Regions from separate parts of the Rhizobium sp. S96 genome, predicted to be linked through region 1. Evidence: riboswitches for the same ligand, from Rfam matches in the RefSeq annotation. Region 1 holds a riboswitch; each other region holds the start of a gene.

Region 1 (3,275 bases):
TCGGCGGCGGCATCTTACGTCCGCTCGCGCGCTGTCGATTTCGGCATCGAGCCTCCGCGCTTCGACAAGAGCGACATCCACGTGCATGTGCCGGAAGGTGCGACGCCGAAGGATGGCCCGTCGGCCGGTGTTGCCATGGCAACCGCGATCGTCTCGATCATGACCGGTATTCCGGTCGACAAGAACGTGGCAATGACGGGTGAAATCACCCTGCGCGGTCGCGTACTGCCGATCGGTGGTCTGAAGGAAAAGCTGCTTGCAGCGCTTCGCGGCGGTATCAAGAAGGTGCTGATCCCGGAAGAGAACGCCAAGGACTTGGCGGAGATTCCGGATAACGTGAAGAACAACATGGAGATCATCCCCGTTTCCCGCATGGGCGAGGTGATCAAGCATGCCCTGGTCCGCAGACCGGAGCCGATCGAGTGGGATGGAACGGTGGAAACGCCGGTCATCGCGACGGTCGAAGGGCTCGATGAAACTGGCGCAACCATAGCTCACTGAGCCTTGTTTGCCACATTCGTGCCCAATTGCTTAAAAACCCTGAAAAGGCTGGCGTTTTCGCCAGCCTTTTTTTGTGAAAACCATGTGTAGACGCTTGCATTTCCTTGATTTGCAGGGTCTTTGGGGTGCGGCGGGCCTGATGAACCTTATTCTGTGCCAGCTTATAGATTTGAGTCGTTTCGAACCATTTAGAAAGGGGTGGAAACATGAACAAGAATGAACTCGTGTCCGCAGTTGCCGAAAAGGCAGGACTCTCGAAGACCGATGCTGCTTCCGCAGTTGACGCAGTTTTCGAAGTTGTCCAGGCTGAACTCAAGGGCAAGGGCGACGTTCGCCTCGCTGGTTTCGGTAGCTTCACCGTTTCCCATCGCGCAGCCACCAAGGGCCGCAACCCGTCCACCGGCGCTGAAGTCGATATCCCGGCTCGCAACGTGCCGAAGTTCACGCCCGGCAAGGGCCTGAAGGATGCCGTCAACGGCTGATTGGATTTGACTTGGCTGCCGGACAACGAGGCCGGCGGCACAGGTTTTAGAGGGTTCGGCGCAAGCTGGACCCTTTTCGCGTTTTTATGACCTTGCTGATCTTGCGACTTTGTTTTACGCCATTGATGTTCTCAGGGCGGGGTGAAAGTCCCCACCGGCGGTAAGAGCATCTGCTTGAGCCCGCGAGCGCTTTTCCGGCCACGTCGGAAAGGGTCAGCAGATCCGGTGCAATTCCGGAGCCGACGGTCATAGTCCGGATGAAAGAGAATGAACGTCGTTTGATCGCGAAGGCCGATGCCGACGCGTGATATCGGCGCTCATGCGTCCTGATTTGTGTTGGTCCCTTGTTTCGGATGAATGACATGAATCAGACTTCCCCATTGACCGCTTCCAAGTCGCGCGCGCTTGCCGGCGCCGGCTGGATGGTACTTGCAGGGATCGCTTTCGCGATCCTCAACGTCATCACGCAGTGGCTGACGATGAAGCTGGCGTTTCCCTCCGCATCAGCCGCTTTCTGGCAATATGCATTCGCTTTGCTGTTCTCCCTGCCGTTCCTGAAAAAGGTCGGCCTTTCCGCCATGCGGACCAGTTACCCCTGGCGCCACGCCGTTCGCGTTGCCCTGGCCTCCTTCGGCGTGCTGGCCTGGGTTGCGGGGCTCGCGTCTGTCCAGATCTGGCAGGCGATCGCACTGGTGATGACGTCTCCCTTCTTCATCATCCTCGGCGCCCGGCTGTTTCTTGGCGAACGTGTTGGAACCGCCCGTTGGGCAGCGACCGCAGTCGGTTTCATAGGCGCGATGATCATCCTGCAGCCGTGGTCGGATGCCTTTACCTGGGCTGCCCTGCTGCCGATACTCTCCGCGTTGCTGTGGGGAGCCTCGTCCCTGATCACCAAGAGCCTCACCGGGATCGAGCGCCCAGAGACGATCACCGTCTGGCTGCTGGTCTTGCTGACGCCGATCAATGGTGGCCTGGCGCTTGCCGCGGATTTCGCCATCCCGACCGGCATGACCCTCGTGCTCTTCGTTCTGGCTGGCCTGTTGACCGTCATGGCGCAGTATTTCCTGACGCTCGCCTACACCGTGGCCGACGCCACTTACGTGCAGCCGTTCGATGATCTCAAGCTGCCCCTGAACGTACTGGCCGGCTGGCTGTTCTTCGGTTACGCGCCGGCGGGCTACCTCTGGCTCGGTGCTTTCCTGATCCTCGGCGCCTCTATCTTCATCATGCAAAATGAAATGAAGCGGGAGCGGGCGGGCGGCTGATCCACAGCTGACCAGCGGGCGGTCACGCATATGTTATCGCCCGTTCCGGAAGCCGACAGAAATGTCATATCGTTGTGATCTCACCCCCCTAGGCGGAGTGCGTTTCTTATAGCGCCAATGGGGGTATCCATAGTGAAGACGATTTTTTCCACCGCAGCAGCCTTGCTTTTGACCGCAGGTATCGCAGCCGCTGCAGACTATGTTTCCTATCTCGATTTTCCGCAGCCGAAGGATGACAGCAAGGAGTTCTTCACGGCGATCGAGATCCCGCAGGGAAGCATCATCAAGTACGAGATCGACGCCGATACCGGCCACATCGTCGTTGACCGCTTCCAGTCGATGCCGGTGGCCTATCCGGCCAACTATGGCTCGATCACCAGCTCGCTCGGCGGTGACGGTGATCCGCTCGACGCGATCGTCTACACACGCGAACCGGTCGCTCCCGGCGCAATCATCCGGGTGCGCGCGATCGGTGTGCTGAAGATGATCGACGGTGGCGAGGTCGACGACAAGATTGTTGCCGTGCCGACGACCGACATCGATCCGACCTACGACAAGGTCAAGGAAATCACCGATCTTCCGGAGATCGAGCAGGAGCGCCTGCAGGCCTTCTTCCGCGTCTACAAGCAGCTTCCGGCAAAGCGCAAGGTCGTCGAGCTGAACGGCTTTGAAAATGCCGAGAAGGCGCAGTCGGAAGTCGCCACCGCCATCAAGGCCTATGCCGACAAGAAGTAATTCGAGCCGCACGCTCAAAGAAATGGCCGGGTTTTGCCCGGCCATTTTTGTATCTACCAGCGCTGATGCACGTGCGGCCCGATCAGCCGCTCGTAGATCTCGCGGGTGGCATCCATGACGTCCTGCGAAAGCGGCGCAAGGCTGGCCGCGGCCGCGTTGGCTTTGGCCTGCTCGGCATTGCGAGCGCCGGGGATCACGACGGTGACGGCGTCGCTCATCAGGATCCAGCGAAGCGCGAATGCGGCCATGGAGGCGCCGGCCGGAACCAGCTTGCGCACTTCCTCGACGGCTT
Region 2 (3,275 bases), on a different contig from region 1:
AGGCATTGGATTTGCAGACGTCGTTGCGTTGGCGACGCAGGAAATCTGGGAGATTAAGTCGGATTCTTACATGCCTATGGGCCAGGCCGGAGCTGAAGCGAAATTCTATGCGAAGATGGCCCAAGTTGGTTGTGGTTCGCCGAGCTGGCGAGCGGGTCAGGGTTACACTACCTTTGATGGAACGGGGGTCGTGTGGCGAGCTTCCGCGAACAATAACACTGCGGAGTTGCACGCGGTGGAAAAAGAGCCCGGATCGATCTACTACTATTGGAAAATCAATGGACAGGAGGGCTACGAAGTCTACCGCCAATTTGGCTGGGGCCTCAGAGGTCATCTAGTTGATACGCTCTTTCTGGGAGTCGCAGAGGATCTCCTGTATCCCGACAAGCCGAAAGGAGCATATGCGTATTCGATTCCGGATCTCCGCGTGCTGCGCCATCCCCCACTGAAGTGGACTTCGCCAACGTTCCAGGGAGGAGCGTTGATCGCCGCTTTGCAGAGTGTCGCGACGCACCTGCTTAACGTTTTGAGAACCGAATGCGCCCGCCAAATTCTCGAGGGGAGCGCGGTCGGGGTATATCTCGAGAGCGGCGCGTTTGCAGCCCTGACCGGGCAGACGTCGAATACCATCGACTATCTGTCAGTGCGACCTAGACCGGGTCAGATTGGATTTTCAACCGCGCAGACCCTAACCATGCTCAGCGAGATATCGGCGCTTAATGTAATAAAGTTAGGCGCCCAGTTCGTGTTTGTTGCAAACGTTATTGGGCTTGCCGCCGTTGCTGCCATCGTCGGTGGACGCGGCTTAATGATGCTCGGACCCGCCGCTGCACCACTTGCTCCGTTGGCTGCGCGCACGGCAACGGCGTTTATCATCTTCCTATCTGCAGAGGCGACTGCTTTTGCTGCATCGAAGGGCCCACAGTCCGATGCTGGACAGTCGCTGATCCGCCAGATAGACGCGCTGTATTCTTCTGGAAAGCATATCATCAATCGCAACTCGGCGATCCTGGTGATACCTGATCGTCAGAATCGCGATGGCTCCGTCTCGTTTCGCCCGACGTGGGTGAAGTGGAAGCCCCTCACACCTGGAGATCTAAAATCTCAGAAGATTGGCGTTTCGACCGTCCGAGAGGGGGACACGGAATTCATTTTGAGTGGTGTGGCAGTTCCGTCGAACGACTTGTTGTAACAACGTCTGTTGCCCAGAATGAGAACGACGGCCAGGCGGCGGCCGCCGTTCGATGCTTTTTACTCCACGCTGGCGAGCAGCTTCGCGCGGGCCCCAAGGATTGCCGCGCAGGCATTGGCAGCTTCCTTACCCTTCATCACGAAGTGCCGCTTGAAGAAGTCGATTTGAGCTTCCGACTCCTGGAAATGGTGGGGAGTGAGTACCACCGAGAGGACCGGTGTGCCGGTGTCGAGCTGAACGCGCATCAACCCGTCTAAGACGGTTCCGGCGACGAAGTCATGGCGATAGATTCCGCCGTCGACAACAAATGCACAAGCGATCACGGCATCATATTTGCCGGTGCCGATCAGTGCCTGGGCGTGGAGTGGTATCTCCAAGGCGCCGGGAACGTCGATAATCTCAACGTCCGAGGGGAAGCGACCGAGAACGCCCCATTCGTCGACAAACGAATTCACGGCGTTGTCCACGATGTCGGCATGCCAGCGAGCCCGGATGACCGCGATGCGCTTTTGGGTGGTTGTTGCAGTTTGAAGCATTGAAATGCCTTTCAAGGGTTTTGCCGGCGGGGGCCGGCAGTGACGACATAGCCCCGGAGGGCCTGATCCCTTGAGCGAACAGACAGGACGCGCACCCTCTCACAACGAAAGGTGATGCGCCTGCCATGTCCTCTTCCATCCGGACTATACCGTCGGCTCCGGCATCTCACCGGATCTGCTGACCTTCCGGCAACGCCAGAAGCGCTCGCGGGCTCCAGGCTGTGGCCTGATACCGCCGGTGGGGAATTTCACCCCGCCCTGAGAACACCGGCACGATAGTTCAAAGGCGGAGAAGAATGCAAGCTTCCGAATGCTTGGCCGATCGATCGGGCACGGCAACTCGTCATCGATAGCCATCAAGCTGATCCAACCGCCTCCAGCGACGCGAGGTAGTTTTCAACGGGCCAGAATGACGAAGATCAAATGCGAGCCTTCATCAGTTTTACCCAGTTCATCAGCCTACGGAGCGTGTCGCCAATCGAAACCATAACAATGGCGATAACGGTGAGGGTGCCCCAGTTAACGAACCTGACGCGGACGCTGGTGCTTCCAGTGGATCAGCCGTTGGTCGATGAACGGCAACAGCAAATCGACGCGTTGACCGCTCGGGTGAAGGATCTCGAAGCTGAAGTAGCCACGTTGAAGAACCGATAGCCGTCCAACGAACGGCTACGGCGTGGCCCGACCATGTCGCAGGCCGGACCTCAATGACGGACGGGGACTATGATCGGCTGTCGCTGATGAAATTCGTGGCTTGGAGTTACCAGAGATTATCGCCGGCGAGAGGTCTAAGAGGAACAGCGCGCAGATTGCGCGGCTGTCAAAGGACCTCGGCGAGGTAAATTCGTCCAAGGCTCGAGCGGCCTTCGTTGATTTCTCGGTCGTTGAGCAAAAGAAGGCGGCAATGTGGATGTAGGGCGAGTATCCCACAGCGTTTTTCAAACAATGCGTGTATTAACGATGTATTACGATGCAATTTGACGTCGTATTGGATTCTGCGATGTTCGCCTCGGGAAACTGAGGGGTTATACCGTGACATTTGGCATTTGGACGCGACGCATTGGTGTCGCGGCGATCGCGTTCGCATTGGCGAGCTGCACGACAACACAGGCAGAATTTAGCAAGAAGCCAGAGGCAGTGAGCAAGGCGGCGCTCTGTCGCACCCTCATGGAGACAAAGGATCAGGCATTTTACCAAAACCTGCTTAAAGAGCTTGCCCGCCGCCAAATTGACCCGCTCGACTGCTACAAGATGGTGCAAGAGCAGAACCAAGCTGCGGCCGCGCTGGTCGCACTGGCTGTCGTCGGAACTGCCGTTGCTGTATGCGCCAACAACAACTGTGGCGGCGGCTACGCGCCCTATCGGCCCTATCCCGGAAATTGCTATTCCTACTATGACAGGGCTGCGGACGGCACGCTGTGCGGAAACCGCAGTGCTATGTCTCGCCCAGGCGGATACTGAGGAGAAGAACAATGCGCCCGTTCGCGATTACCATATTGGCAATTCTAGCCTCGGCTACGGGACACCTTATCGCCCCGAAATCGCCG
Region 3 (3,275 bases), on a different contig from region 1:
TAATCGCTCGTCTCCCGCGCGCACCATCGATCGACGACGTGACGAGAGTGCTCGATGAAATGGAAATGTTGAAGCAAGAGATCCTCAACGGGCTGGAAAATCAGGAGAAAACAGAAAATACCAGCACCAATGATGCTCATATCGAGCGGCACATACAAAATTCAAACCCCAACTTCTCAAATGAACTTGAACCAAGCTCTGAAAAAGAGCCGGGGGCGAAATCGAGCCAAATGATCCGACCGACCAGTGAGCGGCTGAAGGCTTTCCCGCTTGGGGTCGTGCTGAAGGCCTGCCCCCAGGTGTCTGATTACGGACCGGGCGGAGCAATTGCGAGTTGGCGCGATCTTATGTCGGCGGCCGTGGTGGTTCGATCGATGCTGGGGATCAGTCCGTCGGCTTATCAAGATGCTTGTGAAATCATGGGGCCGGAGAATGCGGCGGCGACCGTGGCCTGCATTCTGGAGCGGGCGAACATGATCAACTCTCCGGGTGCCTACCTCCGCGATCTGACCCGTCGGACGGAACGTGGCGAATTTTCGCTCGGGCCGATGATCATGGCGCTGCTCAAGGCGAACGGAGAAAGAGGCCTGAAGGCAGGATAGCCGTGGGCGGATTGCGCACCGGCGAGGTGCTGAACGATGCCCTTTTCACAACGACTGCTTGCTGGGAGCGTAGTTCGCGAACCGGTCCGGCCGACGTTGGAATGATAGAGGAGTGGCTGTGTTATTTCCCGGAAATAGCCGCCTCCCCAGAATGGAGAGGCGGCTCCCCCGCCCTTTTTCGCCTAGCGGCAAACGGTGCGGTATTTCGTTATCCGGTGATGGTGGCTCCACACGTGGTACGGCTGTTTCCAGCAGTGGTCATATCGCACGTGATGTCGGTCGTGATGATAGCGGTCCTGGTAATATCTGTGGTCACTCCGACCCGGCTCGCCAATGCGGATGGTAACGCTGTCAGCGTAAGAAGGGGCAGCGGTTGCAGCAAGCGATGACATAGCAAGAACGGTCGCGACGATAAGTCTCTTCATTACATTCTCCATTGATTTCAGAGACATAAACGTTCGAGCCTTCTATTGGTTTCATCCAATTTTCGTCGAGACCAAAACACCAGGCCGAATAGTCTGCGTCGTCGAGCTCTGACGACAGAGCATCGAGGATGGCGCGCGGGTACGCATTTCTCGAAGGGAAATGCCTGCTGCGTCGGAGCTAAAAGGTTTCGGAGAAGGCGGAGATTTCTATGAAAAGAGGCGCGCAAACCAAATCTGTAAACAGTTGCTGGGCGCTGCATTTGTAGTCGTCTCGAAGCGGAAAACCTTGCCGCTTCGAGACGAGATTGTGACTGGAGATCAGGCCGCCTTCACGGGCAGAGCGGCTGCGGTTCTGTAGGCGATCAGGTCTTCGATCGTGATCAGATGAAGGCCGTGGCGTTCTGCAAAAATCTCAAGGTCGGGAAGGCGCGCCATCGTGCCGTCGTCGTTCGCGACTTCACAGATGACGCCGGAAGCGGAAAGGCCGGCCAGCCGCGCAAGATCAACGGCCGCTTCGGTGTGACCCGGGCGAGACAGGACCCCATTCGGATGGGCGCGCAGGGGAAAGATGTGACCAGGACGGGCGAACTCCTCGGGACGGGTCCCTTCCCGCACAAGCGCCCGGACGGTCGCTGCCCGGTCGGCGGCTGAAATGCCGGTCGTCGTTTCCGGGATGTAGTCGACGGAGACGGTGAATGCGGTCTTCAGAACTTCGGTGTTGCGAGGAACCATCAGCGGAATGTCGAGCTCATCGAGCCGTTCGCCTTCCATCGCGACGCAGATAAGTCCACGAGCGTGGTTCATCATGAATGCGATCGCCTCAGGCGTGATCGCTTCCGAGGCGATTACCAGATCGCCTTCGTTTTCGCGGTCCCGGTCATCGACGACCACAACGATCTCGCCACGGCCAATCGCGGCAACCGCGTCTTCAATCTTCGAAATAGTCATTCATCGTGCCTTTCAAGGGTTAGCCGTTTGACCGGCGTGCATGGCCTTCAACAGCCATCATCATCCCTTGGGCGAACAAGCACACGACACACCGCACCCAAGGCGGCGTTCGCTGCGTTGCTCTCTTCCATCCGGACTTTAACCGTCGGCTCCGGCATCTCACCGGATCTGCTGACCCTTCGTTTTCACGAAGGCGCTCGCGGGCTCCGAGTTTCCTCGATACCGCCGGTGGGGAATTGCACCCCGCCCTGAGAACAAATGTAACATAGACAATCGATAGCCGGTTCCGCAAGGGGGCTCGGCGCGTTCAATCAATGAGGACGAAGTTCCATCGGTGAACACACTGTTCCCCGTCGCCGAATAACGGCTACGACATGATCAGGCCGCCATCGACGTTGATGGTCTGGCCGGTGATGTAGGCCGCGTCGTCACTGGCAAGGAAGGTAACAAGGCCGGCGACGTCTTCGCCCGATCCTGCGCGCCTCATCGGAATTCCCTCGACCCATTCCTTCATGAGTTCGCCGGGAGCGTAATTCCCGAGAAGCTTGCCCCATGCCTGGTCGTTATAGGCCCACATGTCCGTTTCGATGATGCCGGGGCAGAACGCGTTGACGGTGATCTTTTCCGTCGCGACTTCCTTGGCAAGGCTTTGGGTAATGCCGACAACACCCATTTTCGAAGCCGCGTAGTGCGGGGTAAAGATGAAGCCGTCGCGTGCCTGGCCAGAGGCGGTATTGATGATGCGGCCACCACGTCCGTGCTTGCGCATCCGCAAGATTGCTTCCTGCGCACAGAGGAAGACGCCCTTGGTGTTGACGGCCAGAACCTTGTCCCATTCGTTCTCGGTCATGTCCTCGATGCGCGCGATCGTGATCACGCCGGCATTCTGGATCGAGACGTCGATTGTACCGAATGCTGTTTCGGCGGCGTCGTAGAGAGCCTTGACGCTTGCCTTGTCGGTGACGTCGCCGACGAAGGAGATCGCCTTTCCACCGTCCGACTTGATCTGCTCGGCCACGGCGTGGACCGAATCTTCGTTTGCGGAGACGACCAGATTGGCGCCTTCCCTGGCAAAACGCTTGGCGATCGCCGCCCCAATCCCGCGGCTGGCACCCGTGATCACCACGGTCTTGTTGTCGAAGCGGCTCATGTTGTCATCCTTTCATGGTGTCAGCTAAGGCGGCTTGGAAAGCCGCCGTCTTTCTGGTGGTGCCGGATCAGCCGGCCGCCGAGATGATGCCTGCGAAATCTGTTGCCTTGAGCGATGCTCCGCCGACGAGGGCGCCGTCGACATTCGCGA

The links. Region 1 has a riboswitch for FMN ahead of QTL94_RS05135 (DMT family transporter). Riboswitches for the same ligand answer to the same signal wherever they lie in the genome.
Region 2: linked by a shared signal. The riboswitch ahead of QTL94_RS22705 (6,7-dimethyl-8-ribityllumazine synthase) and the one ahead of QTL94_RS05135 (DMT family transporter) in region 1 are both predicted to bind FMN.
Region 3: linked by a shared signal. The riboswitch ahead of ribB (3,4-dihydroxy-2-butanone-4-phosphate synthase) and the one ahead of QTL94_RS05135 (DMT family transporter) in region 1 are both predicted to bind FMN.

The regions. Positions count from the first base shown of each region.
Region 1 is NZ_JAUDRY010000004.1:83,615-86,889, reverse strand. Features, by position in the region: gene lon (endopeptidase La) at 1-501, shown strand, start outside; gene hupB (DNA-binding protein HupB) at 708-983, shown strand; FMN riboswitch at 1,107-1,256, shown strand; gene QTL94_RS05135 (DMT family transporter) at 1,346-2,248, shown strand; gene QTL94_RS05130 (inorganic diphosphatase) at 2,381-2,983, shown strand; gene QTL94_RS05125 (aldo/keto reductase) at 3,037-3,275, opposite strand, start outside.
Region 2 is NZ_JAUDRY010000030.1:129,047-132,321, reverse strand. Features, by position in the region: gene QTL94_RS22710 (hypothetical protein) at 1-1,192, shown strand, start outside; gene QTL94_RS22705 (6,7-dimethyl-8-ribityllumazine synthase) at 1,252-1,728, opposite strand; FMN riboswitch at 1,852-1,998, opposite strand; gene QTL94_RS22700 (hypothetical protein) at 2,152-2,382, shown strand; gene QTL94_RS22695 (hypothetical protein) at 2,761-3,189, shown strand.
Region 3 is NZ_JAUDRY010000006.1:13,250-16,524, reverse strand. Features, by position in the region: gene repC (plasmid replication protein RepC) at 1-602, shown strand, start outside; gene ribB (3,4-dihydroxy-2-butanone-4-phosphate synthase) at 1,346-1,975, opposite strand; FMN riboswitch at 2,091-2,235, opposite strand; gene QTL94_RS07785 (glucose 1-dehydrogenase) at 2,343-3,125, opposite strand; gene tpiA (triose-phosphate isomerase) at 3,193-3,275, opposite strand, start outside.